DNA from 4 places in the Modestobacter sp. SYSU DS0875 genome. Region 1 is predicted to be linked to each of the others. Evidence: riboswitches for the same ligand, from Rfam matches in the RefSeq annotation. Region 1 holds a riboswitch; each other region holds the start of a gene.

Region 1 (7,207 bases):
CAGGCTCTGCAGCAGGAAGGACCGGACCATCGTGCTCGGCACCGCCTCACGGAGCGCCCGGTCGGCGTCTTCGCGGGTCTCCAGCGCGTCGACGTCCACCGCCTGCATGGCGGCGATGAACGCCGCGAAGGGCGAGGCCTCCTCGTCCGGGTCCTCGGTGCGCCCGCCGGTCTCCGGGTAGTCGACCGGGGCGATGTCGACGACGACGAGGGCGCGCAGCAGCTCCGGCCAGCGCAGCGCCAGCTGCATCGCCACCTTGCCGCCCATGGAGTGCCCGACCAGGGTGACCGGCTCGCCGAGCAGGGCGAGCTCGGCGGCGACGAACTCGGCCATGTCGCCGTAGTCGACCCGGTCGGTCCACGGCGAGTGCCCGTGGTTGGGCAGGTCGAGCAGGGTGACCCGGTGGCCGTCGTCGGCCAGGGCCTTGGCGATCGTCGTCCAGTTGCGCCCCTGGCCGAAGAGGCCGTGCACGAAGACCACCCGGGGCCCGGTGTCGCCGAGCGTGCGGGCCGCCAGCCGGTTCGGGTCGGTCATGCCCCGATCCCATCAGATGAGCCGGTGATCGTGCGCCCAGCCCATGTCACTGCACCGGATCGTCGGTGCCCGCACCTACCGTCGACGGGCTCACTGCACCACCGCTGCGAGGAGATCCCCGTGCCCGGACGCCGCCGGCGTGCCACCCGCTCGTCCACCAGCACCACCGCCCGGACGACGACCACCCGGAAGGCCGCCCCCACACGGAAGGCGGCCCCGGCCCGCACGGCGGCCGCCCGGAAGGCAGCCCCGAAGAAGGCAGCGCCGGAGCTGCCGGTGGCCGGGCCGGGGGAGCGGGTGTGGGTGCTCGCCGTCCCCTTCCGGGCTCCCGCGCCCGGGGCGAGCTGGCACGCCGGGCTCTCGGCGCACGTGTACGTCGGTGCCGCGCTGCCCGCGGCGCTGCAGCCCTACGACCCGCCGCCGCACAGCCTGGAGCGGTACCTGGAGGACGAGCTCAACGCCGTCCCCCGCCCGCTGCCGGCCGGCCGGCCGATGACCCCGCGGGAGCAGCAGGTCACCGGTGCGGGCGTGATCGCGGCACACGCGGCGGCCGGTGGGCGGATGTTCCTGCTCGGCGACGACCCCGGGGTGGGGAAGACCGGCACCGCCGTCCTCGCCGTCCGGCAGATCGCCGAGCAGCGCGCGGCCACCCAGCGCCCGGTGCGGCGGGTGCTGGTCGTCGCCGACCGCCCGGCGGCGATCACCGTGCCGCACTGGGCGCGCTCCATCGGCGCGTTCGGGGGCGCTGCACCGGATGGGCAGGGCCTGCGCTGGTGCGTGACCACCTGGGACCGGCTGGGCAAGGTGGCCGCCGCGACGAAGGCCACCGGGCACGGCTTCGACGTCGTCGTCGCCGACGAGGCGCACATGGTCCGGCACACGACGACCCAGCGGTGGAAGCACTGGAAGGCGGTCTCCGGCAGCGGCCGGGTCAAGGACGCCCCGTTCGTGCTGCTCGCGACGGCGACGCCGGCGCACACCCCGCTCGAGCTGCCGTACCTGGCGCCGCACTTCGCCACGCTGCACGGCGAGCCGCTGCGGGAGTGGGCCGACCTGCCTGCCCGGCTCGCCGCGCACGGGTTCCACGTGGAACGTGGCCGCTACGGCTGGGCGTGGACCGAGGACGCCGACGAGCGCCGCGCCGACCTCGCCCGGCTGCGCAGCTGGCTGGCCGACACCGACCCGCCGGCCACCCTGCACCGGCCCGCGCCGTGGGGGCCGGTGTCGGTCACCGGCACCCCGGTCCAGCTGACCCCGGCCGAGCGCGCGCAGTACGAGGCGGAGTGGTCGGAGTTCCGCGCCGAGATGCAGCTGGCCCGCCGGAAGCGGGAGACCGCCCGCGGCCGGGCGGCGCTGCTGCGCTTCCGGCAGAAGGCCGGGCTGATCCGGGCCGCGGCCACCGTCGACTGGGTGACGGCGCAGGTGGAGGCCGGGCGGCAGGTCGCCGTGTCGGTGGAGTTCGTGGAGACCGCCGCCGACCCGATCCGCGAGGCGCTGCTGGACGGCGGGATCGCCGTCGCCGGGATCTACGGCCGGGACCGCTTCGACGTCGAGGCCGAGCGGTTGCGGTTCCAGACCGGCGAGGCGCCGGTGTGCGTGTTCACCGTGACGGCGTCGATCAGCCTGCACGCCGGCGAGCAGCTGCCCGGCGGCCTCGTCGCCTCGACCACCCCGCGGGTGGGGCTGTTCCACCAGCCCCGGTTCTCCGGCATCGCCGCCCGGCAGGTCACCGGCCGCACCCACCGCGACCACCAGGTGTCGCCGTGGCGGGTCGCGTTCGCCGCCGACACCGTCGAGGAGGACGTCGCCCGGGTGATGGTCGAGCGCCTGGCGGTCACCGGGTCCACCGCGGGCGGGGACACCGCCGGGCTGCAGCAGATCGCCGAGCTGCTGGACGCCGACTGGCTGCCCGCCGCCTCGCTGACCGGGAACGACTGACTCAGTTCGACGGGCCGGGCAGCCGCATCGGCAGGTGCCGGATGCCGTCCTCGTCGTAGTCCGGGCCGGACCGGCGGAAGCCGAACCGCTCGTACCAGCCCTCCAGGTACGCCTGCGCGCCGATGTCGATGGTGCGGCCCTCGCACAGTTCGATGCCCCGCTCGATCAACCGGGCGGACAGCCCGCGACCCCGGGCGCCGATCGCGGTGGCGACCCGGCCGATCGCCCGGTCCCCGCCGTTGTGCAGCACCCGGATCGTCGACAGCACCGCGCCGTCGACGTCCTCGAACCAGAGGTGCTGCGTGGTGGGCTCGGTGTCCCGGCCGTCCAGCTCCGGATAGGGGCAGGCCTGCTCGACGACGAAGACGTCGACCCGTAGCCGGAGGATCCCGTAGAGCTCGGCCGGGGTCAGCTCGGCGAAGCGGGCGGTGCGCATCACGGGGGCGTCGGTCACCAGGGCATGGTGCCGGTCCCCCGCGGGCGCAGCTCGGGCGGCCTGGTCAGCTGCCGGCGGCGTACTGCGCGGCGACCTCGTTCGCCGACATCTCCGACAGGTGGAAGCTGGCGTGCGCGAGCGAGCCCGTGAACCAGTAGCTGGTGGGGGCGTCCGGCCAGGTGTTGATGTTGTCGAAGCCGATGCGCCAGTAGCCGGTGAAGTTCTCCGCGGAGACCCCGGTCCGCGCGCCCACCAGTTCGCCGTCCACGTACAGGCGCATCCCGTTGCCCGGTGACAGCGTCGCGGTCATCAGGTGCCACGCGCCGTCGTTGTAGGGGCGCGGCGAGGTGACCGTGGCGATCGTCCCGTTGTAGACGCCGAAGACGAGCCGACCGGTGTTCGTCATGTAGACGTGCCGGTCGTAGGCGCTGGACTGGTCCCCGTTCGTCCCGTTGCCGAAGCCGACCAGCTTGCCGCCCTGGCCGGTGGTGGTGCGGAACCAGAGCTGGACCGTGAAGGTCTGCGGGTTGGTGATCGGGTACGAGGTGTACATCTGCCCGCGGCCGTCGAGCTGGATCGCCCGGGTGCCGTTGGCGCCGCAGCCCGCCGGGCCGCTCGAGGAGCTGTAGACGGTCCCGGCGTACCGGCCGTTGGCCACCGAGCCGGCGGTGCCGCTGTTGTAGGCCACCGATCCGCTGGTCTCCTGCAGCGGGAAGTACCCCGGGGCGGCTGCCCCGGCTCCCGCGCAGGAGAAGTACCGGGCGGCGGTGAAGGCGTTGGCGTGGTTCGCGGTGCTCGCAGTGAACACCGCGCCCGCGGTACCCGGCCAGGCCGCGACCAGCAGTGCGGCGCCGGCAGCTGCCGCGGCAGCCCGCCCCCGCCGGGACCGCAGCGGGCGCCGGCCCCCGCGGCCGGCGCCGCCGGCACCGGGCGGGCGGGGCTGCGCCCCGGCTGAGCGGTGGAGGCGGGCCACCGCAAGCAGCCCGGCCAGGCCGAGTGCTGTCGCGCCGAGCGGCAGCCAGCGGCCCTCGGCGGCCCACAGGACCGGCAGGCCCAAGGAGGGCAGCCGGAGCGTCCCGACACCGTGCACGGCAGCCGGGTCGACCAGCGTCCCGTCCGGCTGCGGGTTGGCGTCGCCCCGCAGGCGCAACCCGCCGGACTCCACCGCCACGAGGCGGTGCAGCCGGAGCTGCCCCGGGGAGTCGGGGTCGTCGACCAGCAGGACCTGACCGGGAGTGAGCTCGGGGATGTCGACGGGGCGGACGACGGCGACGTCACCGGCCTCGACGGCCGGCGACATCGACCCCGACATCACCACGGTCGACTGCCACCCGGCAACGACCGGCAGCACGGAGGCCAGCAGCAGGAGGACCAGGACCCCGAGCGTCGTGCGGGCCAGCAGGGTGAGGGCACGGGCGGCCAGCGACGGCCGACGGGTGTGCTGCGTCATCGGCTGTGCGCCTCCCAGACGAGAGTCGCGGTGGCCGACCCACCCTGGACGGTCAGCGGCGTGCCCGCAGGCAGCGTGTACTTGACCTCGTAGGTCCGCTGCTCGGCGGAGGTGCCCGTGGTGTCCCAGCCGCCCCGACCCCTCGCCCAGTCGTCGGCGGGGAAGGCGCTGAGCGTCCCGTCGTACACGGTGTTCTGGGAGCGGAAGGACGAGCAGCCCGAACCCCCCGGGCCGGCGAAGGTCCCGCCGGTGCCCGAGCGCACGGTCAGCCGCAGGTGGTCGGCGAGGCCCTTGCGGCTGGACACACCGGTGACGTAGAGGCGGACGGTCGCCGGGAGAGTGCCCTGGGAGGTCACCACGATGCACCGCCGGTCGCTCGCCCCCGGCTTCAGCCCGTCGACGGTGAACAGCGTGCCCTCGGCGTCGTCGTCGGTCAGCGTGACCGTCCCGGTGCTGATCGTGGGCAGGGCGTGGGCCGGAGTGGTCGCGGTGAACCCGGCGTACGAGGACTGCCAGACCAGGGCGGTGGCCAGCGCCAGCGCCGCCACCGCGCAGCCGACCACGCCGTGCCTGGCCCGGCCGTGCCGGAGGAGAAGGCTGCGCATCCGGGGTCTCCGCGGGTTCGGGACGCCGCACGGTGCGCGGTCGTCTGAACCCGGACAGTAAGGACGTCGACGCTGGAGAGACAGGCGTGCGGCCACCTCCTCACTCCGCCGGGTGAACGGGGTCGAGGACCGGTGTTAGCGTCGGAGTCCTGACACGGGGTGTCCCGCCCGGGACTGAGATCACACCCGTCGAACCTGCTCCAGTTCGCACTGGCGAAGGGATGTCACCGCGTGGACGCCATCTCCCTGCGCACCGCCCGCGAGGCGCTGCGCGACACCGCACCCCTGGTGCACTGCCTCACCAACACCGTGGTGCAGACGATCACCGCCAACGCGCTGCTCGCCGTGGGCGCGGCCCCGGCGATGGTCGACGACCCGGCCGAGGCCGGCGAGTTCGCCGCCGTCGCCTCCGCGGTGCTGGTCAACGTGGGCACCGTCTCCCAGCGGACCGCCGACGCGATGCGCCTGGCCGCTCGTGCCGCCGGCGAGGCGGGGACCCCGTGGGTGCTCGACCCGGTCGCCGTCGGGGGGCTCGGGTTCCGCACCGCCCTCGCCGCCGACCTGGTCGAGCTGCGGCCCACGGTCGTCCGCGGCAACGCCTCCGAGGTGCTCGCCCTGGCCGGTGCCGGGGCCGGCGGACGCGGTGTCGACAGCACCGCCGCCCCCGACGACGCCGTGGAGGTCGCCGCCTCCCTGGCCCGGCGCACCGGCGGGGTGGTGGCGGTCAGCGGTCCGGTCGACGTCGTCACCGACGGTGAGCGCACGCTGCGCGTCGGCGGCGGCTCGGTCCTGCTCACCCGCACCACCGGCGCCGGGTGCGCGCTGGGCGCGCTGACCGCCGCCTACGTCGCCGCCACCGGCGACCCGCTGCTGGGCACCGTCGCCGCCCACGCGCACGTGGCGCTGGCCGCCGAGGTCGCCGCCGACCTCGCCGACGGGCCGGGCACCTTCGCCCCGCAGTGGCTCGACGCGCTCGACGCCCTCGACGGCGAGGCGCTCACCCGCGCCGACGTCCGCGCCGCCTGATGCGACGCGCCTTCGACCCCACGCTGTACCTGGTCACCGACACCCTGCTCTGCGCACCCCGGTCGGTGCCGGAGGTGGTGGCCGCCGCGGTGGCCGGCGGGGTGACCGCCGTCCAGGTGCGGGACAAGACCGCCAGCCGGCGGGACCTGCTGGCGCTCACCCGCGCTGTCCAGGCGGTGCTCGCCCCCACCCCACGGGTGCGGTTGTTCGTGAACGACGCCGTCGACGTCGCGCTGCTCGCCGGCGCCGACGGGGTGCACGTCGGCCAGGACGACCTCCCGCCCGGCGAGGTGCGCACCCTGCTCGGCACCGATGCCCTGGTCGGGGTCTCGGTGGGCAGCGACGCCGACCTCGACGGGGTGCTGGCCCTGCCGCCGGGCACGGTCGACGTGGTGGGGCTCAGCCCGGTGTGGGCCACCCCGACCAAGCCCGATGCCGGCCCGGGGCTCGGGTTGGCCGGCACCCGGTCGCTGACCGCCCGGGCGCACGCCGGCGGGATCGCCGCCGTCGCGATCGGCGGCATCTCCGCCGCGAACGCCGCCGAGGTGCGGGCGACCGGCGTCGACGGCGTCTGCGTCGTCTCCGGCATCTGCGCCGCCCCCGACCCCGCGGCCGCCGCCCGCGCGCTGCGGGCCACCCTGACCCAGGAGCTGATCGACCGATGACCGCCGCCGTCGCCCTCACCGTCGCCGGCTCCGACCCCAGCGGCGGCGCCGGCATCCAGGCCGACCTGAAGACGTTCAGCGCGCTGGGCGCCTACGGCACCACCGTGCTCACCGCGCTCACCGCGCAGAACACCCGCGGCGTCACCGGCGTGCACGGCGTGCCGGCGGAGTTCGTCGGCGAGCAGCTGCGCACTCTGTTCGCCGACGTGACGGTGCACGCCACCAAGCTCGGCATGCTCGGCACCGCCGAGGTGGTCCGCGAGGTGGCCGCCGCGCTGGCCGACCGGCCGGGCGGCCCGGTGGTGTGCGACCCGGTGATGGTGGCGACCAGCGGTGACCGGCTGATCTCCGAGGAGGCGGTCGCGGCCGTGCGCGCCGACCTGCTGCCGGTCAGTGACCTGATCACCCCGAACGTGCCCGAGGCCGCCGCCCTGCTGGACGTCGCCCCGGCCACGACGGTCGACGAGCTGCCCGGCCAGGCCCAGGCGCTGCTGGCGCTGGGGCCGGCCGCGGTGCTGCTCAAGGGCGGGCACCTGGGCGGGGGGGACGAGGG
Region 2 (7,207 bases), on a different contig from region 1:
CAGCCGACCAGCCGGACGAACGGCTCCCAGCCCCGCCGGTCGGCCTCGGCCCGGGTGGTCACGACGCACGCTGCGGCGCCGTCGTTCTGCCCGGAGGCGTTGCCGGCGGTGACCGTCGCCTCGGGGTCGACCCGGCCCATCACCGGCCGGAGCTTCGCCAGGTCCTCCATGGTCGTGTCCGGCCGGGGGTGCTCGTCCTCGAGGACGACGCGGGCGGGGGTCTTCCGCGTGCCGGGGACCTCGACGCCGATGATCTCGTCCTTGAACCGGCCCTCGCGGATCGCGGCGCCGGCCGCCTGCTGCGAGCGGAGCGCCCACGCGTCCTGCTCGAGCCGGTCGATGCCGTGCTCGCGGCGCACGTTCTCCGCGGTCTCCAGCATGCCGCCGGGCACCGGGTGGTCGACGCCGCCAGCGGTCTCGCGGGCACGGGCCAGACGATCGTGCAGCATCACGCCGTCCCCCTTCGCGCCGGTGCGCAGCCCGAGTGCGTAGTGCTCGACGTTGCTCATCGACTCCACGCCGCCGGCGATGACGACCGTCCCGGCGCCCGAGGCCACCTGCATGGCCGCGTAGATGACCGCCTGGAGCCCGGAGCCGCAGCGCCGGTCGAGCTGCAGCCCGGGCACCTGGACACCGAGGCCCGCGTCGAGGGCGGCGATGCGGCCGATGGCCGGGTTCTCACCGCTGGGGTTGCAGTGGCCGAGCACGACGTCGTCGACCTCGCCCTCGGCCAGGCCGGTCCGCTCGGCGAGGGCCCGCAGGGTGGTGGCGGCGAGCTGGTTGGCGCTCAGGCCGGCGAAGACGCCGCCCATGCGGCCGACGGGCGTGCGCACCGGGGAACAGATGACGACGTCGTCCATGCACCCACTGTGCCAGCCCTCCCCCGCCCCGGCGCTGTGGCGGCGTCCGCTCAGCGGAAGCCCGAACCGGACGACGCCCCTCCCGGCGGACCGGGAGGGGCGTCGCGTGGAGCGGTCGAGCGGGAGGTCAGTCGCGCGGCTTGGCCATCGCCTCGTGCGCGGAGGTCTTGAAGGCATCCGGCAGGACCTTGTTCATCGCGCCCTGCGCCTTGGTCATCAGCGAGGCGGCGACGACCTGCTTCTCCCCCTTCATCATGGCCTCGAAGCCCTGCTCGGCGACCTCGGCGGCGCCGTCCTTGGGGCCCTTGCCCATGGCGGTGTCCTCCAGGTCGGCCCGCCGGAAGAAGTCGGTGTCCGTGGGGCCGGGCATCAGCGAGGTGATGGTGACGGCGGAGTCCTTGAGCTCCTGCTGCACAGCCTCGGTCAGCGACTGGACGAAGGACTTCGAGGCGTTGTAGACCGGCTGGTAGGCCCCGGGCATCGTCGAGGCGATCGAGGAGGTCACCAGCACCCGACCCTCGTTGCGGCCGGTCATCTCCACCAGCACCAACTTCAGCAGCGCGGCGGTGGAGACCACGTTGAGCTGCATGACCTCGAGGTCGTCGGCCCAGTCGGTGTCGACGAAGGCGCCACCACGGCCGACGCCGGCATTGAGCGCGGCAGCCCGCAGCGGCCGCCCGAGGCCCTGGACCCGGGTCCACAGCTGCTCGATGCCCTCCGGGGTGCGGAGGTCGGCCTGGACGGGGATCACCTCGGTGCCCTCGGCGCGCACCTTCGCAGCGGCGGTGTCGATGGTGTGGTCCTCGGCGTTCACCACGACGTCGTAGCCGTGCTGGGCGAACTGCTTGGCGAGCTCCAGCCCGATGCCGCTGGAGGCGCCGGTGACCAGGGCGAGCGGCTTGGTCTCAGTCATGGGCGTGCGGATACCCCGACCCGGTGGAACGGAACCGTGCGCCGGGCAGGCCAGCTCCGCCCCGGCTGTCTCCTCGTTGAGGTGACGGCAGCGATGCTGTGGACGAGCACACAGCGGCGTCCACGACCGGCTGGCTGCATCCCGGACATCGTCTGGCGGATGCCGACCCCGCAGTGGGTCGCGCGAAGACGAGCCTCGCTCCGTCGACGAGGAACGCTGTCGGCTCCTAGTACGGGGGTAGTGGGGCCGACTCGTCCGGCGTCCCCAGCTCCCACTCGCGGTCGTCGACCGCATGCTCTTGAGCCCGTTGTGCTCGACGGCCTGGGTCATCGTCGCGTGCCGCACCGTCCGGGTCAGCTCCGCCTGAGCACAATTGACCACCCGCACCAGCAGCGCCGTCCGGTCCAGCACCGCCCCGTCGGACAACCCGTGCAGCTCATCGGTCGCCAGCGCGTCCAGTGCCGAGCACAACCGCACCGCGAGCGGACACTCCGGGTCATCGGCAGGGAGTCCGGCCACCACGTTCGGCGCAGGGGCGCCCATCGTCCGTGCGTCGCCCACGGACACCTCCCGGCCGCTCGAACGGATCCGGGGCTGGCAGCAACAACCCAGCCAGGGCGCTGGCACGGAGGATCCCGGCGAGCCTGACCGGGTCAGGAAGGCCGAGCAGGTCGAGGAGAAGCAGACGAACTAGCCGTGGGACGGGTGGGCCGGCCGCGCAGACGTCGCAGGCCTGATGCCGAATCGGATGGTGCCCGAGATGGTCGGGTCCCTGCAACGACTTCTAGGTTCAGCCTCGGATGGCGAATACATGGCGCCGACCGCTCAACTTGGGCGACCCGCGGAGAGCACTTTGACTAGAACCCAGTGCGCCTAGCTCGCCTCTCCAAGAGTTCCGCAAGCAACCACATGGCGAAGGTCAGCAGAGACGCCACGACGGCGACCACGAATATAATGTTCAGCCACGATGGGACGGTGTTCTCAAGTGCGTTGCACTGAATCCCAAAAGGGAATACTCCGTCGTCTGCATTAGGATGTTCAATCCGGTAAGAGTCATCCCAGCGAGTTGCTGCAGCGGCGCATGAGTCATCCGCGCCGGTTAGATTGAGGGTCCTCCAAATCCCATAGGCTCCAAGCCCGACTGCTAACAATAAGGTGCTGGCCGCTGTGTACAACAAGACCGCCGGTCGTCGCAGCAGGGATGAAACGGTCATGGCGCAAGCGTATAGCTGGCAGTTGCTGGCCAGTCATGCCGACAGGGTCACGGCGAGGATGGCGAGCCGGCACAGAAGAGCAGTACGCCCGCGTTCAAGGCGTTCGAGAACCAGTCGTCGTTGCCCTGGCCAAACCCTGCGGCTGCCTCATCGACGAACACGCGGCCACACTGCACAGACCGCCCAAGTTCTCTCGTCCCCAAGCCTCCGCCGGTTTCATCCCCGTGGCCCCGGCGGAGGCCCAGCCCGCCCCGGATCGATCAGGCCCTCCCGCCCTCGTCTCTGCCCGCGCGGGTTCGCCCCGGCTCGGTTTCCCGGGTCACGCCGTTGACGCCGAACTCGCGTGGTGTATCGAGCCAGTCGAGGAGCACTACGCCGATCTGAACTCCACTTGCGTTTCGCCCTCGGACCCTGCCCAGCTGCGCGTCGCCATCTCAGAGCGGCGGGAGGACCATCACCGCGGTTTCGGTACGGAACACCCCGTAGTCGTCGGTGTCGATACCCTGCGGCAGCAGTGTGCCGACCGGTAGCCGGGTCACCTGCGCGTCGCGCGAGTCTAGAACGGTGACCAGGTCACCCTTCTCCAGCTTCCCGTTGCCGTGGGCCTGGTCATCGATTGCCGAGTACAAGTGCGGCTGGACCAGCGGATTCGGATGGGGTGTCAGCGGGTCGGCGACCTCGACCCGCCACTGGTTCACCCCGGTCAGGGTCGTCGACTCGATCACCGGCGGTCCGCCGGCCTCCATCAGGTAGGACGCCACCCCGAACTCCGTCAGCTCCCAGGTTGTGTTCGGGAATCACCGAACCTGGGCGCCGACCACCACCCGAATTCGCGAGTCACAACCCTGTCCACAGACGCATGACCGGCCTTGACAGGCACGTCGGCGGCGCCCGGCAGACTGCGCGGATGACCGATGCGACGACCCCGATGATCTGCTCGGGCAAGGGCTGCACCAACCAGGCCCGCTGGCGGCTGGTCTGGAACAACCCGAAGCTGCACACCCCGGACCGGGAGAAGGTCTGGACGGCCTGCGACGACCACCGGGAGTCGCTCTCCCATCACCTGGCCATCCGCTCGTTCCTCCGCCGCGTCGAGCCGCTGGAGGACGCCGGGTAGGTTCTCCGGTGCACACGGGAGCCCGGGCGCGGGCTGAGACGGCGGACGACCCCCGCCGACCGTCCAACCTGATCCGGTTCGTACCGGCGGAGGGAGCTGCCCGATGCTCGCTGCCCGTTTCCACGCGGCGCACCAGCCACTGGCCCTGGACGACGTCCCGGTGCCCGAACCCGGCCCGGACGAGGTGCGCGTGCGCATCGGTGCCGCCGGTGTCTGCGGCACCGAGCTGCACTTCACCGACGGGCTCTACGAGCCGGCGAAGAAGCCGATGACGCTGGGCCACGAGGCCGCCGGCACGGTCGAGGCGGTCGGCTCCGCGGTCACCGGCTGGGCCCCGGGCGACCGGGTGGCCGTCTACTACTACCTCTTCTGCGGCTCGTGCCGCTGGTGCCTGCGCGGCCGGCAGAACCTCTGCCTGGCGCCGCGCGGTGTGCTCGCCTTCGCCGCGGACGGCGCCTTCGCCGAGCAGCTCGTCGTCCCCGCGCACTGCCTGGTTCGGCTGCCCGACGAGCTGTCGTTCGAGCAGGCCGCGCCGCTGTGCTGCGCCGGCACCACGGCCGTGCACGCGCTGACCGAGGCCGCCGTCGAACCCGGTGACCTGCTGGTCGTCATGGGCAGCGGCGGGGTCGGGCTGGCCACGGTGCAGGAGGCCCGCCGTCGGGGCGCGACCGTCGTCGCAGTCAGCCGGGACGACGCCCGGCGCGCCGCCGCCCGCGCGACCGGGGCGACGGCGGCGGTGGCCCCCGCCGACCTGGCCGACACCGTGACGCGGCTGTCCGGCGGCCAGGGCGCCGACGTCGTCGTGGAGCTGGCCGGCGTCTCCGCCACGCTGGAGCTGTCCACCGCCGTGCTCGGCCGGCGCGGCCGGCTGACGTTGGTCGGGTACAGCGCCGACTCCCTCACCGTCAGCCCGCTGGCGATGGTCGTCGCCGAGCAGCGGGTCATCTCCAGCGTCGGCAACACCCTCGCCGAGCTGGAGCAGGCCGTGGCCCTCGCCGCGGCCGGCCAGCTCGCTCCCCCGGTGGCCGGGACCCTGCCGCTGAGCCAGGTCAACGACGCGCTCGACCGGCTGCGCACCGGCGACGTCGCCGGCCGGCTGGTGCTCACCCCGTAGCGGCCCGCGGGGCCGTGCCAGGATCGCTCCTCGTGCGACGCCGCCGCGGGGAGACCGCACTGCCCCGCGAGGTCGGCGTGCTCGCCGTCGTCGCCTTCGTCGTCGCGCTCGGCTTCGGCGTGGTCGCGCCGGCGATCCCGCTGTTCGCCCGGTCCTACGGGGTCGGGACGACGGCCGTCGGCTTCGCGGTCAGCGCCTTCGCCTTCTTCCGGTTCGTCTCCGCGTTCGCCGGCGGCTCGCTGGTCGAGCGGATCGGTGAGCGGGTGGTGCTGGCGGCCGGGCTGCTGATCGTCGCGGTCACCACCGGTGCGGCGGGGCTCGCCGGGAGCTACCCGGTGTTCGTGGCGCTGCGCGCGGCCGGCGGCGTGGGCAGCGCGATGTTCACCGTGGCCGCGCTCTCGCTGCTGCTGCGCACCGCCCCGGCGGCGCAGCGTGGCCGGGCCGCGGCCACCTACCAGGGCGGCTTCATCCTCGGCGGCATCGCCGGTCCGGGCGCCGGCGGATTCCTCGCCGAGATCTCCCCTCGGCTGCCCTTCTTCGTCTACGCCGGCTTCCTGCTGGTCGCCGGGGCGGTCGCACTGGTCCTGCTGCGGACCCCCGCGCGGCCGGCAGCCGAGGTGCCGGCCGAGCCGGTGGCCTCCGGCGTCGACCAGGGCGGCGAAGCCGACACGGCGGCCGCCCCTGGCGCGGAGGCGCCCAGCGGAGGCCTCCGGGCAGCTCTGCGGTCGCGGGCCTACCTGGCCGCGCTGGTGGCCAACCTCGGTGTCGGCTGGGTGCTGTTCGGGGTGCGCAACTCACTGGTTCCGCTGTACGTGACCGAGGAGCTCGGCAAGACGGTCGCCTGGGCCGGCGCCGGGCTGCTGGCCGGCTCGGTCGCCCAGGCACTGGGGCTGCTGCGCGCCGGAGCGCTGGCCGACCGCTGGGGCCGTCGCCCGTCGCTGGTGCTCGGCGCGGCGCTGGCCACCGCGTCCCTCGCCGTCCTGGTGCTGCCACCGGCGACCGGGCTGTTCCTGCTGTCCATGGCGAGCTTCGGGCTGGCCGCCTCGCTGCTGGCGAGCGTGCCGGCCGCGGTGGTGGGCGACGTCAGCCCCGCGCGCAGCGGCCGGGTGGTCGCGGTGTTCCAGATGGTCGCCGACCTGGGCGCGGTCTGCGGACCCCTGGTCGCCGGCTGGCTCACCGACGCCCTCTCGTACCAGTGGGCCTTCGGGGTGAGCACCGCGGTGCTGGGCCTCGGCCTGGTGATGGCGCTGGCGATGCCGCGCACCATCCGCCCCGTCAGCTGACCGTCAGCCCGGGCGTAGCCCCGGGTGACCGTGATCGGCGGCATAGGCCGCCAGCACGTCCTCGAGCCCGGCGTCCAGGTGCAGGAACTGCTCGTCGAGGACCCTCGTCAGGTCCTCGACCGCCAGCCGGAGCAGCTCCCCGGCGACCCGGACGTCCTCCCGGGGGGCCTCCCCGGCCGCCCGCTGCAGGTCGACGACCGTGCCGAGCGTGGCGGCCAGCGAGGCGTCCCCCTCGCCGTCCCGGAAGTAGTAGGTCTCGGAGTACTGGGTGAGGTCGACCCGGATCTGCACCAGGTCGGCGGCGAGCCCGTCGAGCAGCGGCGCGGCGAGCCGCCCCTCCGGGTCACCGACGAGCCGGTCGATCGGGCCCGCGCGCAGCCCGGCCAGACGGAGCGCCAGCACCCGCCGCCGGACCAGCGCCGGGTAGATCTGCAGCACCCAGGTCACCGAGGCGGTGAGCAGGCCGAAGCCGAGGAGCGCCTGCATCGGCACGACGATCCGCAGCCAGCCGGCGGACGGCACGACGTCGCCGAACCCGAGGGTCGCCAGCGTGACCGTGGAGACGTAGAGCGCGTCGAGCCAGCCGGCCCGGCTGTCCGGGTCGAGTTCACTGCCCAGCAGGAAGCCACCGGACAGGTGCGGCCAGTACACCAGCGAGCAGCCCAGCGTGATGGCGGCCACCCAGACGACGATCACCAGCACCAGC
Region 3 (7,207 bases), on a different contig from region 1:
CGCCCGCGCCGGCCAGCCGCAGGATCTGGCCCTTCACCGGGCGCACCGGCAGCGGCGGCACGCCGGGCAGGCTCCCGCTGTGCGCACCCAGGGCGAGGACGACGGTGCCGCCGGCCAGCTCCTCGCCACCGGCCAGCACGACGCCGGTGGCCCGGCCGGCCGCCACGGTGAGCTCGGTGGCGCGGTCGCGCACCAGCCGCACCCCGGCGGCGGTGCCGGCGGCCAGCAGGGCGGCGTGCAGTGCGCGCCCGTCGACGGAGTGGTCGCCGTCGACCGCCAGCCCGCCGCGGACCCGGGGGGTGAGCGCGGGCTCCCGGCGGCGGGTCTCCCGGGGGGTGAGCCGTTCGGCGGCCAGCCCGAGCTCGGTCTGGAAGGCGTGCAGCTCGTCGAGCTGGCGAACGTCGTCGGCGTCGAACCCGACGACCAGCGTCCCGGCGGTGCGCAGCTCCACGGGGAGACCGGTGGCCTGCTGGAGCTCGGCGACGAAGGCGGGGTAGCGCTGCAGGGACGCCACGCACAGCCGCAGCAGCGCCTCCTCACCGTAGGACGCCTCGGTGACCGGGGCGAGCATCCCGGCGGCCGCGGCGGAGGCACCGGCACCGGGTGCATCGTCGACGACGGTGACCGACAGCCCGCGCTGCGCGGCCCGCCAGGCCACCGACAGACCGATCAGCCCGCCCCCGGCGACGACGACGTCCACCCGGTCACCGCCCACGGCCTCCTCACCTCCGCCAAGATGGCCATGTTGGCGGGCAGGGGCGGGGGCGGTCACCGGGCGGCGTCCAGTGCGGCCAGCAGCTCCCGGGTCGCCGCGGCGGGGTCGGCGGCGGCGGAGACCGCGCCCACGACGGCGACCCCGGTGGCCCCGGCGGCCAGCAGCGCCGGCACCCGCGCCGCGGTCACCCCGCCGATGGCGATCACCGGGACGTCGACCGCGGCGGCGACCGCCGCGATGCCGCCCGGGCCCAGCGCGTCGGGCAGCCCGGTCTTGGTGGTGGTGGGCCAGGCGGGGCCGACGCCGAGGTAGTCGGCGCCCTCGGCGACCAGCTGCCGGGCGAGCCCGGGGTCGCGGCAGGTGCCGCCGAGCAGGTGATCGGGGCCGGCGACCCGGCGGGCGGCGGCCAGCGGCAGGTCGTCGGCACCCAGGTGGGTGCCGGCGGCGCCGACGGCCAGGGCGACGTCGACCCGGTCGTTGACCAGGCAGGTCGCCCCGGCCGGGGCGCAGACGGCGACGACGGCGCGGGCGAACTCGTACAGCTGCCGGTCGGTGCCGCCCTTGGCGCGGACCTGCACGACCGGCGCCCCGGCGGCGACGGCGGCCTCGACCGCGGCCAGCGCCGCCGCCCCGCCGTGGGCGTCGGTGAGCACGTGCAGCCGTCCCAGGGTCACCGCCGGCGCCCCCGGACCAGCGCCGGAGCCCGCACGACCAGGGTGAGCAGCACGGCCACCGCCAGGCTGACCAGCGACGCGGACCAGCCGTTGGCCGGGTCGATGCCCAGGTCGGTCTGCCGCTCGGTCCACCACGTCGTCCAGCCGGCACCCGGGCCGGCGAAGTACGTGGGCAGGGTGAGCTGGTAGGCGACGAATCCCGCGAGCCACGGCAGCAGCAGCTCCAGGCGGGCCGGCGCGGTGTCGGAGGTGTTCCAGGCGCCGCGGGGCAGCAGCCAGTAGGCCACCAGGAACACCCCGGCCAGCGGCACGAACACCGCGCCGATCAGGAAGAGGAACGGCTCGTAGGCGGCGATGTCGAAGGTCAGCGCCAGCAGCGTGGCGACCGCGCCGACGGCGACCGCCAGCACCCGCCGGTCGGCCCGGGCGACGACGTTCTGCGCGGAGACGGCGGTCGAGTAGACGTTCGCGAACGCCTCGTCCAGCTCGACGACCACCAGCAGCAGCACCGCCAGCGCGCCCAGCGGCACCACCAGCAGCGCGTCGATGACGTCCAGCCCGGCGCTGCCGTAGGCGGCCAGCGCGAGCACCCCGAGGGTGAACATGACGACGGTGGCGATGCCGTAGCCCAGGCCCGCGCCGAGGCCGGCCGCCCGGCTGCTGCGCACGTGCCGGGTGTAGTCGGCGGCCAGCGGGATCCAGGAGACCGGCAGCGCGATGACGATGTCCGCGGCGGTCCAGAACGAGGTGGCGCTGCCCTCGGCGAGCTCGGGCAGCGGCTCGCGGAGCACCTGCACGTAGAGGTAGACCAGCGCGGCGAGCGCCGCCCACACCGCGTAGCGGGCTAGCACCCGGACGACGCCCAGCGGCCGCAGCGCCATCGCGGTGGCCAGCACCCCGGCGCCGAGGACGAACGGCCAGCGCGGCGCGTCGAGCACCCGGGAGGCGGCCTCGGCGATGATCACGATCTCGAAGGTGGCCCAGCCGACGCACTGCACGAGGTTCAGCGCCGTCGGCAGGTAGGAGCTGCGCCGGCCGAGCAGGCCGCGCAGCAGCACCATCGCCGGCACCTGCTCGCGGGCGCCGGCGGCAGCGGTGGCGCCCAGCAGCGCCGCGCCGATGAGGGCGCCGACGACGATGGCGCCGATCGTCACCGCCAGCGAGCGGCCGGGCAGCACCACGTAGACCGCGGCCACCGGCAGCAGCAGGCTGACGCCGAGGTTGCCCCACAGGCCGAGCGCGTCGCGCAGCCCGAGGGTGCGCGGCGGCGCCTCGGTGAGGGTGAGGGGGGCGTCCCCGGTGACAGGGGACGGAGGGGTATCGGTGCTCACGGTGTCGCTCCCTACGCCGGCATTACCCGGTCAGGTTCCAGCGGTCGGCGGCGCTCAGCCGCCCTCTCAGCCCGGTTCCGCCCGAGCTCCCGCACATGGCATCGGCCATGACGCCCGCCACAGTAGGCCACCGGGGCGCGGGGGTGCACCGCCGGGGAACCCCCTCGTCCGGAACACCCCGTTCGGAACTCGGCTGGCGTCGCCGGGCTGGCTAGAGTCGCGGTCGTGCCGGTCGACGAGCTGCTGACCCGTTCCCCCGACGCCTGGCGGGCTGCCACCGCCCACCCCTTCCTCACCGGGGTGCGCGAGGGCACCGTGCCGGTGGCGGCCTTCGAGACCTGGCTGGTGCAGGACGCCCGGTTCGTCGCCGACCTGCTGCGCTTCCAGGCCCGGCTGCTGGCCCGGGCGCCCCGGCCCGCGCAGGCGGTGCTGGCCGGCGGTCTGGTCGCGCTGGTCGACGAGCTGGCCTGGTTCGAGCAGCTGGCCGCGGCCCGCGGGCTCGACCTCGAGGCCCCGACGCTGTCGGCCACCACCGCCTACGCCGAGCTGCTGGCCCGGCTGGACGGCGCCGACGTCCCGACCGGGCTGACCGCGCTGTGGACGATCGAGCGCACCTACCTCGACGCCTGGTCCGGCGCCCTTCCCGGGGCCCCGCAGTACCGCGAGTTCGTCGAGCACTGGACCGTGCCGGGGTTCGCCGGCTACGTGGCCGGGCTCGCCGCGGCGGCCGACGCGTTCCCGGCCGCCGACCCGGATGCGGTGTTCGCCGAGGTGGTCGCCGCCGAGGTGGCGTTCTGGGACATGGCGATGGGCACCACGGCGGGGGGCGCGGCGTGAGCGTCGCGGCGGGCCTCTGGGCGGCCGACGCCGACCTGGCAGCGGCGGCGCTGGCGCACCCGTTCGTGCAGGGGATCGCCGACGGCACGCTGCCCCGCGAGCGGTTCGCCGGCTACGTCGCCCAGGACGCGTTCTTCCTCGACGCCTTCGCCCGGGCCTACCGGCTCGGGGCGGAGAGCAGCGGTGACCCCGGCGTGCGCGCGGTGCTCACCGACCTGCGGGCGGGCGTGCAGGAGGAGTTGCGGCTGCACGCGGGCTACGCGGAGCAGTGGGGGATCGACCTCGCCGACGTCCAGCCGCTGCCGGCGACGTCGGCCTACGTCGACTTCCTGCTCGACGCCGCCGGCCGGGGGGACGCGGCGCTGACCTGCGCCGCGATGACCCCGTGCATGCGGCTGTACGCCCATCTGGGGCAGCAGCTGGCCCCGCGCGCCGCCGGGCCCTACCGGGAGTGGGTGGACACCTACGCCGCGCCGGAGTTCGAGGAGCTCGCCGCCACCCTGGAGCGGCTGCTCGACCAGCTGTGCGCCGGCGCGGCCGACGAGCAGCTCGTCGCGGTGCGGGCCGCCTTCCGCCGGGCCATGGAGCTGGAGGTGGGCTTCTTCGACGCCGCCTGGGCCGGTGCCTGAGGCGGCGTTGCTCGCGGCGGACGACCTGCTGGTGGGCTACGCCGCGGGCGAGCCGGTCTGCGCCCCGGTCACCGTGGCGGTGCAGCCGGGCACCGCGCTGGGCCTGGTCGGACCGAACGGCGCGGGCAAGTCGACCGTGCTGCAGACCCTGGTCGGGCTGCTCACCCCGCTCGGCGGGACGGTGCGCTACGCCGGGGAGCCGGTCGACGAGCGCTCGGCGTCCTTCCGCGCCGAGGTGGCCACCGTGCTCGACGAGGACGCCTTCTTCCCGGCGCTCACCGGGGTGGAGCACCTGCTGCTCACCGCCCGCGGACACGGCGTGGCCGACCCCGAGGACGTCGTCGCCCGGGAGGTCGAGGCGTTCGGGTTGGCCGAGCGGGCCGAGGCGCTGCCCTCGGCGGTCTCCTCCGGGCAGCGGCGGCGGCTCGCGCTGGCCGCAGCGCTCGTGCGCCCGGCCCGGCTGCTGGTGCTCGACGAGCCCGAGCGCCGGTTGGACACCGGGATGCGCCGGCAACTGGCCGCCCGGCTGCGCGACGACGTCACCGCCGGCGCCACGGTGGTGTTCGCCAGCCACGACCCGGAGTTCCTCCGCACCCTGGCCGACGAGGTGCTGGTCGTCGACGACGAGGAGTGCCCGCTGCTCTCCCCCGACGAGGCCGTCGCCGTGCTGTCGGAGGGCTGACCGCTGACGGTCACCGCCGGGGCCCCGGTGCTCAGCGGCGCCGCCGTCCGCCGGGTCACCCGCCGGGCGACAGCGGCGCGGGCCGACACCAGCTGGGTGAGCCTGGTCGGCGACGTGGTGGGCTGGCTGACCTCGCTGGGCGTCCTGGTCGCGGTCGTCGGCGGCACCGTCTCCAGCCTGCGCGTCCAGATCGCCGCCCGGCCGGCCACCGGAGCCGCGGTGCTGCCCGGGGCGATCACCTCGCTGGTCGCCGCCGTGCTGGTGGTCGCCGGGCTGGCCTGGGTGCTCGCCCGGCTCGGCCCGGTGAGCGCCACCCCTGCCGCGGCCGTCTGGTGGCTGCCGCTGCCGGCCGACCGTCGGGGGCTGCTGCGCGGCGAGCTGTTCCGGGTGGTGCTGATCTCGGCGACGGCGGCCGCGGTGGTCGTCGTCCCGGTGCTGCTCGCCGTGCCGGGCGCCACCCCGACGAGCAACCCCGCGGCGGCCGACGTGCTGGTCGGGGTGTCCGCCGCGGCCCTGCTCACCGCGGCCGGCGCCGGGCTGCTGGTGGTGCTGCAGGCGGCGGGCCGAGGCCGTCGGCTGCCGACCGCCGCAGGGGCGCTGGCCTGCTCGGCGGTGGTGGGCGCCGCGGTCGCCGGGACGGTGCTGGCCGCGGTCGACGCCGGCCCGGTGTCCGGCTGGGCGGTGCAGCCGACCGGGACGCCGCTGGCAGCCGCCGCCGTCGTCGCCGGGGTGCTGGCGGTGCTCGGGGTGGTCGCCGCCGACCGCCGGCTGGGCCGGCTGCGCGCCGGCGACCTGCGGGCGCGCGGGGAGATCGTGCAGTACGCGACCGCCTCGACGTTCTCGATGGACACCCGCGAGCTGGGCCGGGCGCTGGCCAGCTCACCGCGGGCGCCCCGGCGGCCGCGCCGGTGGCGGCGGGTGCGCGGTGCCCGGTCGGCGCTGCTCGCCGCCGACCTCGTGGTGCTCACCCGGTCGCCGTGGCGCTGGGGTCAGCTGGCGGTGGGCGCGGCGCTGCCGGTGCTGGCCGCCCGCACGTCCGGCCTGGGGAACCTGCCGGCGCTGGTCGCGGTCGCCGCCGTGCTGGGGTGGGCGCTGGCGGCGGTGGCGCTGGGCGAGCCCAGCCGGCGGGCGCAGGCCTCCCCGGCGCTGGACCGGGTGCTGCCGCTCTCGGCCGACGTCGTCGTCCGGCTGCGGTCGGTCGTGCCGCTGGCCGTGCTGGTCGTGGTGTGCGGCGTCTCCGGCGCGCTGGTCGGCCAGGGCACGGGCGCGATGGTCGTGTGGGCCGGGCTCGGTGTCGCGGTCGCCCCGGCGTGGGCCGGTGCCGCGGTGCGCGGCGGCTACCGGCCGGAGCTGGACTGGTCGGGGCCGGTGGTGGCGACCCCGATGGGCGCGGTGCCCACCGGGGTGGGCCAGACGTTGGTGCGTGGGACCGACCTGGGCGTGGTGGGCACCGTGCCGTTCGGCATCGCCCTGCTGGTGGGCACGCCGTCGGCGGTGTGGGTGCCGGTGCAGCTGGGCTGGGCACTGGCCGTCGGCGCCCTCGCCGTCCTCACCGCCCGCCCGGAGGACTGACGGCCGCACGGGTGTATGCACAGGAGTGACAGCACACGACTCGACAGCAACCAACTCGCAGGGAGATGCAGTGGCAGAGCAGCGGACGGCGATCATCACCGGGGCGGCGCGCGGGATCGGCGCGGCCATCGCGAAGCGGTTCGCCGCGGACGGCATGGCGGTGGCCGTGCTCGACCTGGACGAGGGCGCCTGCGCCGGCACGGTGGAGGCGATCACCGGCGCCGGTGGCCGGGCGCTCGCCGTGGGCGCGAACGTCGCCGGGGAGGACTCCGTGGCCGCCGCGGTCGACCGGGTGGCGGCCGAGCTGGGCGCCCCGACCGTGCTGGTGAACAACGCCGGGATCACCCGGGACAACCTGCTGTTCAAGATGAGCGTCGGCGACTGGGACGCCGTGCTCGGGGTGCACCTGCGCGGGGCGTTCCTGATGAGCCGGGCGGCGCAGAAGCACATGGTCGACGCACAGTGGGGCCGGATCGTGAACCTGTCCAGCGTCTCGGCGCTGGGCAACCGCGGGCAGGCGAACTACTCGGCGGCGAAGGCCGGCATGCAGGGGCTGACCAAGACCCTCGCCATCGAGCTGGGCCGCTACAACGTCACCGCGAACGCGATCGCGCCCGGGTTCATCGAGACCGAGATGACCGCGGCGACGGCCGAGCGGGTCGGGGTGCCGTTCGAGCAGTTCAAGGAGGGTGCGGCCAAGGAGATCCCGGTGCGCCGCGTCGGCCAGCCCGAGGACATCGCGCACACCGCCGCGTTCCTGGCCAGCG
Region 4 (7,207 bases), on a different contig from region 1:
CGCACCTTCAAGCACTGGTGATCACCCCTGCCAGCTCCTCGAACGCGGCCAGGCTGTGCCCGGCGACGAAGTGGTCGACCGACGGCAGCGCCGCCACCATCCCGCTGGTCAGCGGCTCGTAGCCGGAGCGGCCCTTGTGCGGGTTCACCCAGACGACGGCGTGCGCGAGCCGGTGCAGCCGGGCCATCTGCTCGCCCAGCAGCTCTGCGCCCCCGCGCTCCCAGCCGTCGCTGCACACCACGACGACGGCGCCGCGGGCGGTGCCGCGCTGGCCCCAGCGGTCCAGGAACGCCTTGAGCACCTCGCCGATCCGGGTGCCGCCGGACCAGTCGGGGATCGCCGCGCCCCCGGCGGCCAGGGCACGGTCGGGGTCGCGCAGCCGCAGCTCACGGGTGACCCGGGTGAGCCGGGTGCCGATGGTGAACACCTCGGTCGACGCCGGGCGGGCCCGGACGGCGGCGTGCGCGAAGCGCAGCAGCGCGTCGGCGTAGGGGCTCATCGAGCCGGAGACGTCGATCAGCAGCACCACCCGGCGCGGGCGGGGCCGGGCCCGGCGGTGGTGCAGCCGGCGCACCTCACCCCCGTCGCGCAGCGCCCGGCGGACGGTGCGGCCGGCGTCGACGGTGCCGTGCGGGGAGGGGCCGCGACGGCGTGACCGGCGCATCGGGGTGGCCGGGGCGAGCAGCGCGAACAGCCGGCGGAGCTCGGCGCGCTCGGCCGTGGTCAGCTCGGCGACGTCCCGGTGCCGCAGCACCTCCTCGCCGCTGGCCTTCGTCGCCAGGTCCGAGGGCTCCTCGCCGGGCTCGCCGCCGTCCCCGCTGCCCAGCGGGGCGATGTGCGCCACCCGCGGCGGCTCGGCGGGCGCACCCCGCCGCGTCCGCGGCGCCTCGCCGGCGAAGTACGCGGCGAACGCGGCGTCGTAGCGGTCGAGGTCGTCGGGGCTGCCGCACAGGGTCAGCCGGCCGGCCCAGTAGACGGCGGTGGCGTCGAGGACGTCGAGGTGCGCCACCGCGGCCAGCATCGCCTCGACCCGGTCGGGCGAGGCGGCGACCCCGGCGTGCCGCAGCGTGCGGGCGAACCCCAGCACGGTCGAGACGACGTCACCCACCGAAGAGCGCCCCCCGGGCCAGCGAGCGCACCCGCTCGCCGTCCTCCCGGTACTTCAGCACCGCGCCGAGGGTGCGGGCGGCGGTGTCCGGGTCGAGCTCCCGGCAGCCCAGGGCGTGCAGCGCGCTCGCCCAGTCCATCGCCTCGGCGACACCGGGGGGCTTGAGCAGGTCCAGCTCGCGCAGCCGGCCGGTCGCCTGCGCGACCTGGCGGGCCAGCTCCTCGGTCACCTCGGGCAGCCGGCGGCGCAGGATCGCCACCTCGCGCTCGAAGTCCGGGTGTTCCAGCCAGTGGTAGAGGCAGCGGCGCTTGAGCGCGTCGTGCACCTCGCGGGTGCGGTTGGAGGTGAGCACGACCAGCGGCGGCGTCTCCGCCCGGATGGTGCCCAGCTCCGGGACGGAGATGGTGAAGTCGCTGAGCACCTCCAGCAGGAAGGCCTCGAACTCGTCGTCGGCCCGGTCGACCTCGTCGACCAGCAGCACCGACGGGGCATCCTCCAGCGCCTGCAGCAGCGGGCGGGCCAGCAGGAACCGGCGGTCGTAGAGCCCGGCCTCCAGCTGCGCCACGTCGTCGGGGGAGGCGGCGGAGCCGGTCGCGTGGGCCGCCTCGGCGGCGCGCAGGTGCAGCAGCTGGCGACCGAAGTCCCAGTCGTAGAGGGCGTGGCTGGCCTCCAGCCCCTCGTAGCACTGCAGCCGGTACAGCGGCCGGCCGGTGACCTCGGCCAGCGCCCGGGCCAGCGCGGTCTTGCCGACGCCGGCCTCGCCCTCCAGGAACAGCGGCCGGTGCATGACCAGCGCCAGGTACGCCGCCGTCGCCAGGCCCTCGTCCGGCAGGTAGCCGGTCGACTCGAGGGCGTCGGCGAGCGCGGCGGGGTCGGTGGGCGAGGTCACGCTCCGCAGCATCCCACCGCTGGGCCGTCGCGTCCGATCAGTCTTCCGTCATGGCGGGGAGGTAGTCCTCGTAGCTGGCGATGACGTCCTCCAGCTCGATGACGTCGGGGAAGTCGGCGACGTCCTGGTGCCGGCGGAGGAACCGCACGGTGCGCAGCACGACGTCCTCCTCGTCGTCGGTGCCCAGCCGGTCGAGCACCTCGGGGGAGAGCGTGAACCAGGTGGTCACGTCGTCGGCCTCGGTGGCCTGCACGACCACGTACTCGCGCTCGCCCTGGGCCCTGATCTCGATGTCGTCGTCCGCCACGGGGAATCCCCTACCCGCGTCGGCTCCGGGAAACGCAGGTCAGGCGGGCGGACCCCAGGCGCGCCGGCACTGGGCCACGCCCGCGGCGCCCATCTGGTCGGGGGGCGCCGCGACCGGCAGCGCCGTCCCCGCGATCTGCTCTCCGCCCGGCCGGGGCACGATGGGCGTCATGCCGGAGCCCCCGACCGACGACCTCTCCCTCGGCGACGACCTGCGCGCCTTCATCGACGCCTCCCCCTCGCCGGGACACGCGGTGGCCGAGATGGCCCGCCGGCTGGTCGAGGCCGGGTTCACCGAGCTGGTCGAGACCGACAGCTGGCAGCTCTCCCCGGGCGGGGCGCACTTCGTCGTCCGGCGGGGCGGCAGCCTGATCGCCTTCCGGCTGGGGACCGGAGCGCTGGCGGAGACCGGGATGCGACTGGTCGGCGCGCACACCGACTCCCCGACGTTCCGGGTGCGGCCGCACTCCGACGTCCGCCAGGCCGGATACCGACTGGTGGGCGTCGAGCCGTACGGCGGCGGGCTGTGGCACACCTGGCTGGACCGCGAGCTGACCGTCGCCGGCCGGGTGGCCCTGCGCGGAGGCGCGGAGGCGCTGGTCGAGCTGCCGGGGGCACCGCTCCGGCTGCCGTCGCTCGCGATCCACCTGGACCGCAGCGTGCGGGAGGGGCTCACCCTCGATCCGCAGCGGCACCTGGTCCCGGTGTGGGACCGCGACCTGGGCACCGAGCCGGGGCTGCGCGAGGCGGTCGCGGCGGCGGTCGGGGTGGGGGTGGACGACGTCGTCGGGCACGACCTGGTGCTGGCCGACACCCAGCCGGCGGCCCGGGCCGGCGCCGACGGCAGCTGGGTGGCCGCGCCGCGGCTGGACGACCTGGCCTGCTGCCACTCCGGGCTGACCGCGCTGATCGGCGCGCCGGCCGGTGAGCGCACGCAGCTGCTGGTCTGCAACGACCACGAGGAGGTGGGCAGCGGATCGATGTCCGGGGCGCGGGGCAGCTTCCTGGAGGACGTCGTCGACCGGCTGGTGGCCGCCACCGACCCGGGGAACGCCCAGGCCGTGCACCGCACGATCGCCCGGTCCGTGCTGGTCAGCGCGGACATGGCGCACGCCGTGCACCCGACCCGGGGGGAACGGCACGAGTCGGCCCACACCCCGCAACTGGGTGGCGGTCCGGTGCTGAAGGTGAACGCCAACCAGGCGTACGCGACCGACGGGGTGGGCGGCGCGTGGTTCGCCGAGCGCTGCGCCTCGGCGTCGGTGCCGGTGCAGTGGTTCGTCAGCCGCGCCGACCTGCCGTGCGGCAGCACCATCGGCCCGCTGACCGCGACCCGGCTGGGCGTCGCCACGGTGGACGTCGGCGCGCCGATGCTGGCGATGCACTCGGCCCGCGAGCTGGCCAGCGCCCGGGACGTCCCGCTGATGGTCGCGGCGCTCACCGCCTGCTTCACCGACTGAACCGCACTGCTGCCCGAGCTCCACGGCTCAGTAGGGCGGCGGGGTGGTGACGGCGGTCAGGCCGGTGGGGATGGTGACGGTGAGCGCGCCGTCGGCGGCCAGCTCGTGCCGCCAACCGGGGGCCTGGTGCTTGCCGCGGTGGTCGGTGGTGCAGTAGCCGGTCAGGTTGGCCGCGCTCGTCGGCCCGTCGCGGTAGGCCACGGCGTGGTCGAGCTCACCGCCGCAGGGCACGCGGCGGCGGCAGCCGGGGAACCGGCAGCGCCGGTCGCGGGCGCGGACGAACCGGTCCAGCTCGGCTCCGGGGCGGTAGCCGTCGGTCGGGCCGGGTGGGCCGATGCGCGGACGGCCGGTGCGGTCGTGCGTGCACTCCCCGGGTCGCTGCCGGCACCGCCGGGCACCGCAGGCGGTGGCGCGGCGGAGCTCGGGGAGGCCGGTCAGCGCGAGGAAGCTCCCGGTCAACGCGTCGGCGAGCACGAGCCGCGGGCGGTCGGCGAGGCCACCACCCCCGTTCCGGGTGAGCAGATCGGCGAGCACCGCCCGCTGCTCGTCGGCGGCGGCCTCCAGCGCGGCCAGGGCGTCGTCGGCGGCGTCGACCTGACCGGCTGGGCCGTTTCGCCGGGCCGCTTCGTCGACCGCGTCGGCCCGGCAGGCGTCGGCGGGCGCACTGGCAGTGCCGCTGAACCGGTCCGGGAGATCGGGTGGCCCGACATCGTCGGCGAGCAGCCACTGTTCCAGCTCAGCCCACCAGCGCGTCGTGTCACCCAGCAGCCGGTGGACCAGCGTCAACGAGCGCTCGAGCAGCCCCTCGACGGCCTCCGCGGTGATCGACAGGGCCACGACCAGCTCCCGGGCGGCCCACTCGCTCACCGGACGCAGCACCTCGGCCCGGGCCGCCCAGCGCTCCGGGCTCATCGCGCAGGCGGTCTGCCGCGCGACCTCCCGATCCGCAGCCTGCACCGTGCCGAGCGGGCCGGCCGACAGACCGCCGACCAGTGGGGACCCCGTCGACACGCCAGAGGGCGCGGCGGAGCCCTCGATGACGGAACCGGCCGGCGTGTCGACGCATTCGATCACGTTCGAAGGAGCAAGCGCGCAAGCCGTTGACCAGCATCGATACGGCCGATTGTGCCCTCGCCCGCGGGGACGAGTGGGGCGCGGAGCCCACGGGGGCTGGCGCCATGGAGCAGCCCAGCCCTAGGCTCACCACGACCCGCGGGAGCCTCACGAACCGAGGCTGAGAGGGCGGCAGGACCGGCCGCTGACCGTTCGCACCTGACCCGGTTAGCACCGGCGTAGGGAGGAACCCCTGATGACTGCCGTCCACACCCCGACCGAGGCCCAGGACAGCGCGTTCCCCGGCTCCCGCAAGACGCACCTGGCCGGCAGCCGCCCGGACCTGCGGGTGCCGATGCGGGAGGTGCAGCTCACCACCGGCGACAGCGTCGTCCTCTACGACACCTCCGGGCCGTACACGGACCCCGGCATCTCGACCGACGTCCGCCGCGGTCTGCCCCGGCTGCGCGAGGCTTGGATCGGGGAGCGCGGTGACACCGAGACCTACGCGGGCCGCCCGGTGCAGCCGATCGACGACGGTCGCCGCACCGACGACGGGCGCGACCTGGACAGCGTCTTCGCCACGACCCACCAGCCGCGGCGGGCGCTGCCCGGCCGCACGGTGACCCAGCTGGCCTACGCCCGCCGCGGCGAGGTGACCGCCGAGATGGAGTTCGTGGCGCTGCGCGAGGGCGTCTCCGTCGAGCACGTCCGCAGCGAGATCGCCCGCGGCCGCGCCGTCCTGCCGGCGAACGTGAACCACCCGGAGTCCGAGCCGATGGCGATCGGCCGCAACCTCCTGGTCAAGATCAACGCCAACATCGGCAACAGCGCCGTCGCCTCCTCGATCGAGGAGGAGGTCGCGAAGATGACCTGGGCGACCCGGTGGGGCGCGGACACGGTCATGGACCTCTCCACCGGCCGGAACATCCACACCACCCGCGAGTGGATCATCCGCAACAGCGCCGTCCCGATCGGGACGGTGCCGATCTACCAGGCGCTGGAGAAGGTGAACGGCAAGGCCGAGGACCTGTCCTGGGAGATCTACCGGGACACCCTGGTCGAGCAGTTCGAGCAGGGCGTCGACTACGTGACCGTGCACGCCGGGGTGCTGCTGCGGTACGTGCCACTGGCCGCCGGCCGCAAGACCGGGATCGTCTCCCGCGGCGGGTCGATCATGGCGGCCTGGTGCCTGGCGCACCACGAGGAGAACTTCCTCTACACGCACTTCCGCGAGATGTGCGAGCTGATGGCCGCCTACGACGTGACCTTCTCCCTGGGCGACGGGCTGCGCCCCGGCTGCATCGCCGACGCCAACGACGAGGCCCAGTTCAGCGAGCTGCGCACGCTGGGCGAGCTGACGAAGATCGCCTGGGAGCACGACGTGCAGGTGATGGTCGAGGGGCCGGGACACGTCCCGATGCACAAGATCAAGGAGAACATGGACCTCCAGCTGGAGGTCTGCGACGAGGCGCCGTTCTACACCTTGGGCCCGCTGACCACCGACGTCGCACCCGGCTACGACCACATCACCAGCGCCATCGGCGCGGCGATGATCGGCTGGTACGGGACGGCGATGCTCTGCTACGTCACACCCAAGGAGCACCTCGGCCTGCCGGACCGGGACGACGTCAAGGACGGCGTCATCACCTACAAGATCGCCGCGCACGCCGCCGACCTGGCCAAGGGGCACCCCGGCGCCCAGGCCTGGGACGACGCCCTCTCCGACGCCCGGTTCGAGTTCCGCTGGGAGGACCAGTTCAACCTCTCCCTCGACCCGACCACGGCCCGCGAGATGCACGACGAGACGTTGCCGGCGCCGGCGGCGAAGACGGCGCACTTCTGCTCCATGTGCGGGCCGCACTTCTGCTCGATGCGGATCAGCCAGGACGTGCGCGCCTACGCCGCGCAGAAGGGGCTGGACGACGCCGAGGCGCTCCGGGCCGGGATGGCGGAGAAGTCCGCCCAGTTCCGCGACGAGGGCGGGCGGGTGTACCTGCCGATGGCCGAGCTGGCGCAGACGGTGGCACCGGAGGACCCGGCGCGCCCCTGATCCACAGGCGGCGCCGGGACGGGCCGGCGCCGCCTGTGGGCCGAGTGGACGACGTGCGGCGAGGCCGGCGCACCGCAGGAGGTCGCCACCGAACGCCCACCTGATCGGCGTCACCGCATGGTCGCCCGGCGCCGCGGCTCCGCCCGGTCAACTCCGCGCAACGCCCACCAGCGGGCACCGGCGATCGCGGCGACGACGGCGGCCAGCACCACCAGCACCCGCGCGACGACGAGCCCGGGAGTCAGGTCCTGGTCGGCGCCGAGCCGCATCGCCGCCAGCAGGCCGATCCCGCCCACGACGGGCAGCAGGACGGCGGCCCGGGTCACCGTCGCCCTGGC

What was found. Region 1 has a riboswitch for thiamine pyrophosphate ahead of thiM (hydroxyethylthiazole kinase). Riboswitches for the same ligand answer to the same signal wherever they lie in the genome.
Region 2: another riboswitch for thiamine pyrophosphate. It lies ahead of ACI79Y_RS09610 (alcohol dehydrogenase catalytic domain-containing protein); the one in region 1 lies ahead of thiM (hydroxyethylthiazole kinase).
Region 3: another riboswitch for thiamine pyrophosphate. It lies ahead of ACI79Y_RS07235 (purine-cytosine permease family protein); the one in region 1 lies ahead of thiM (hydroxyethylthiazole kinase).
Region 4: another riboswitch for thiamine pyrophosphate. It lies ahead of thiC (phosphomethylpyrimidine synthase ThiC); the one in region 1 lies ahead of thiM (hydroxyethylthiazole kinase).

Annotation. Positions count from the first base shown of each region.
Region 1 covers NZ_JBJHAH010000020.1:45,826-53,032, forward strand. The annotation lists gene ACI79Y_RS13365 (alpha/beta fold hydrolase) at 1-534, opposite strand, end outside; gene ACI79Y_RS13370 (DEAD/DEAH box helicase family protein) at 655-2,472, shown strand; gene ACI79Y_RS13375 (GNAT family N-acetyltransferase) at 2,474-2,926, opposite strand; gene ACI79Y_RS13380 (LamG-like jellyroll fold domain-containing protein) at 2,973-4,358, opposite strand; gene ACI79Y_RS13385 (hypothetical protein) at 4,355-4,963, opposite strand; TPP riboswitch at 5,109-5,202, shown strand; gene thiM (hydroxyethylthiazole kinase) at 5,195-5,989, shown strand; gene thiE (thiamine phosphate synthase) at 5,989-6,654, shown strand; gene thiD (bifunctional hydroxymethylpyrimidine kinase/phosphomethylpyrimidine kinase) at 6,651-7,207, shown strand, end outside.
Region 2 covers NZ_JBJHAH010000012.1:90,673-97,879, forward strand. The annotation lists gene ACI79Y_RS09590 (acetyl-CoA C-acetyltransferase) at 1-860, opposite strand, end outside; gene ACI79Y_RS09595 (SDR family NAD(P)-dependent oxidoreductase) at 988-1,773, opposite strand; gene ACI79Y_RS09600 (hypothetical protein) at 3,422-3,748, opposite strand; gene ACI79Y_RS09605 (hypothetical protein) at 3,895-4,104, shown strand; TPP riboswitch at 4,109-4,217, shown strand; gene ACI79Y_RS09610 (alcohol dehydrogenase catalytic domain-containing protein) at 4,208-5,218, shown strand; gene ACI79Y_RS09615 (MFS transporter) at 5,251-6,501, shown strand; gene ACI79Y_RS09620 (potassium channel family protein) at 6,505-7,207, opposite strand, start outside.
Region 3 covers NZ_JBJHAH010000009.1:32,071-39,277, reverse strand. The annotation lists gene thiO (glycine oxidase ThiO) at 1-715, opposite strand, end outside; gene thiE (thiamine phosphate synthase) at 769-1,389, opposite strand; gene ACI79Y_RS07235 (purine-cytosine permease family protein) at 1,386-2,720, opposite strand; TPP riboswitch at 2,712-2,823, opposite strand; gene ACI79Y_RS07230 (thiaminase II/PqqC family protein) at 2,946-3,557, shown strand; gene ACI79Y_RS07225 (TenA family protein) at 3,554-4,186, shown strand; gene ACI79Y_RS07220 (ABC transporter ATP-binding protein) at 4,179-4,868, shown strand; gene ACI79Y_RS07215 (DUF6297 family protein) at 4,896-6,440, shown strand; gene fabG (3-oxoacyl-ACP reductase FabG) at 6,511-7,207, shown strand, end outside.
Region 4 covers NZ_JBJHAH010000014.1:69,339-76,545, reverse strand. The annotation lists gene ACI79Y_RS10835 (vWA domain-containing protein) at 8-1,108, opposite strand; gene ACI79Y_RS10830 (AAA family ATPase) at 1,101-1,997, opposite strand; gene ACI79Y_RS10825 (hypothetical protein) at 2,035-2,304, opposite strand; gene ACI79Y_RS10820 (hypothetical protein) at 2,344-2,475, opposite strand; gene ACI79Y_RS10815 (M18 family aminopeptidase) at 2,474-3,763, shown strand; gene ACI79Y_RS10810 (HNH endonuclease signature motif containing protein) at 3,791-4,720, opposite strand; TPP riboswitch at 4,966-5,079, shown strand; gene thiC (phosphomethylpyrimidine synthase ThiC) at 5,073-6,869, shown strand; gene ACI79Y_RS10800 (hypothetical protein) at 6,980-7,207, opposite strand, start outside.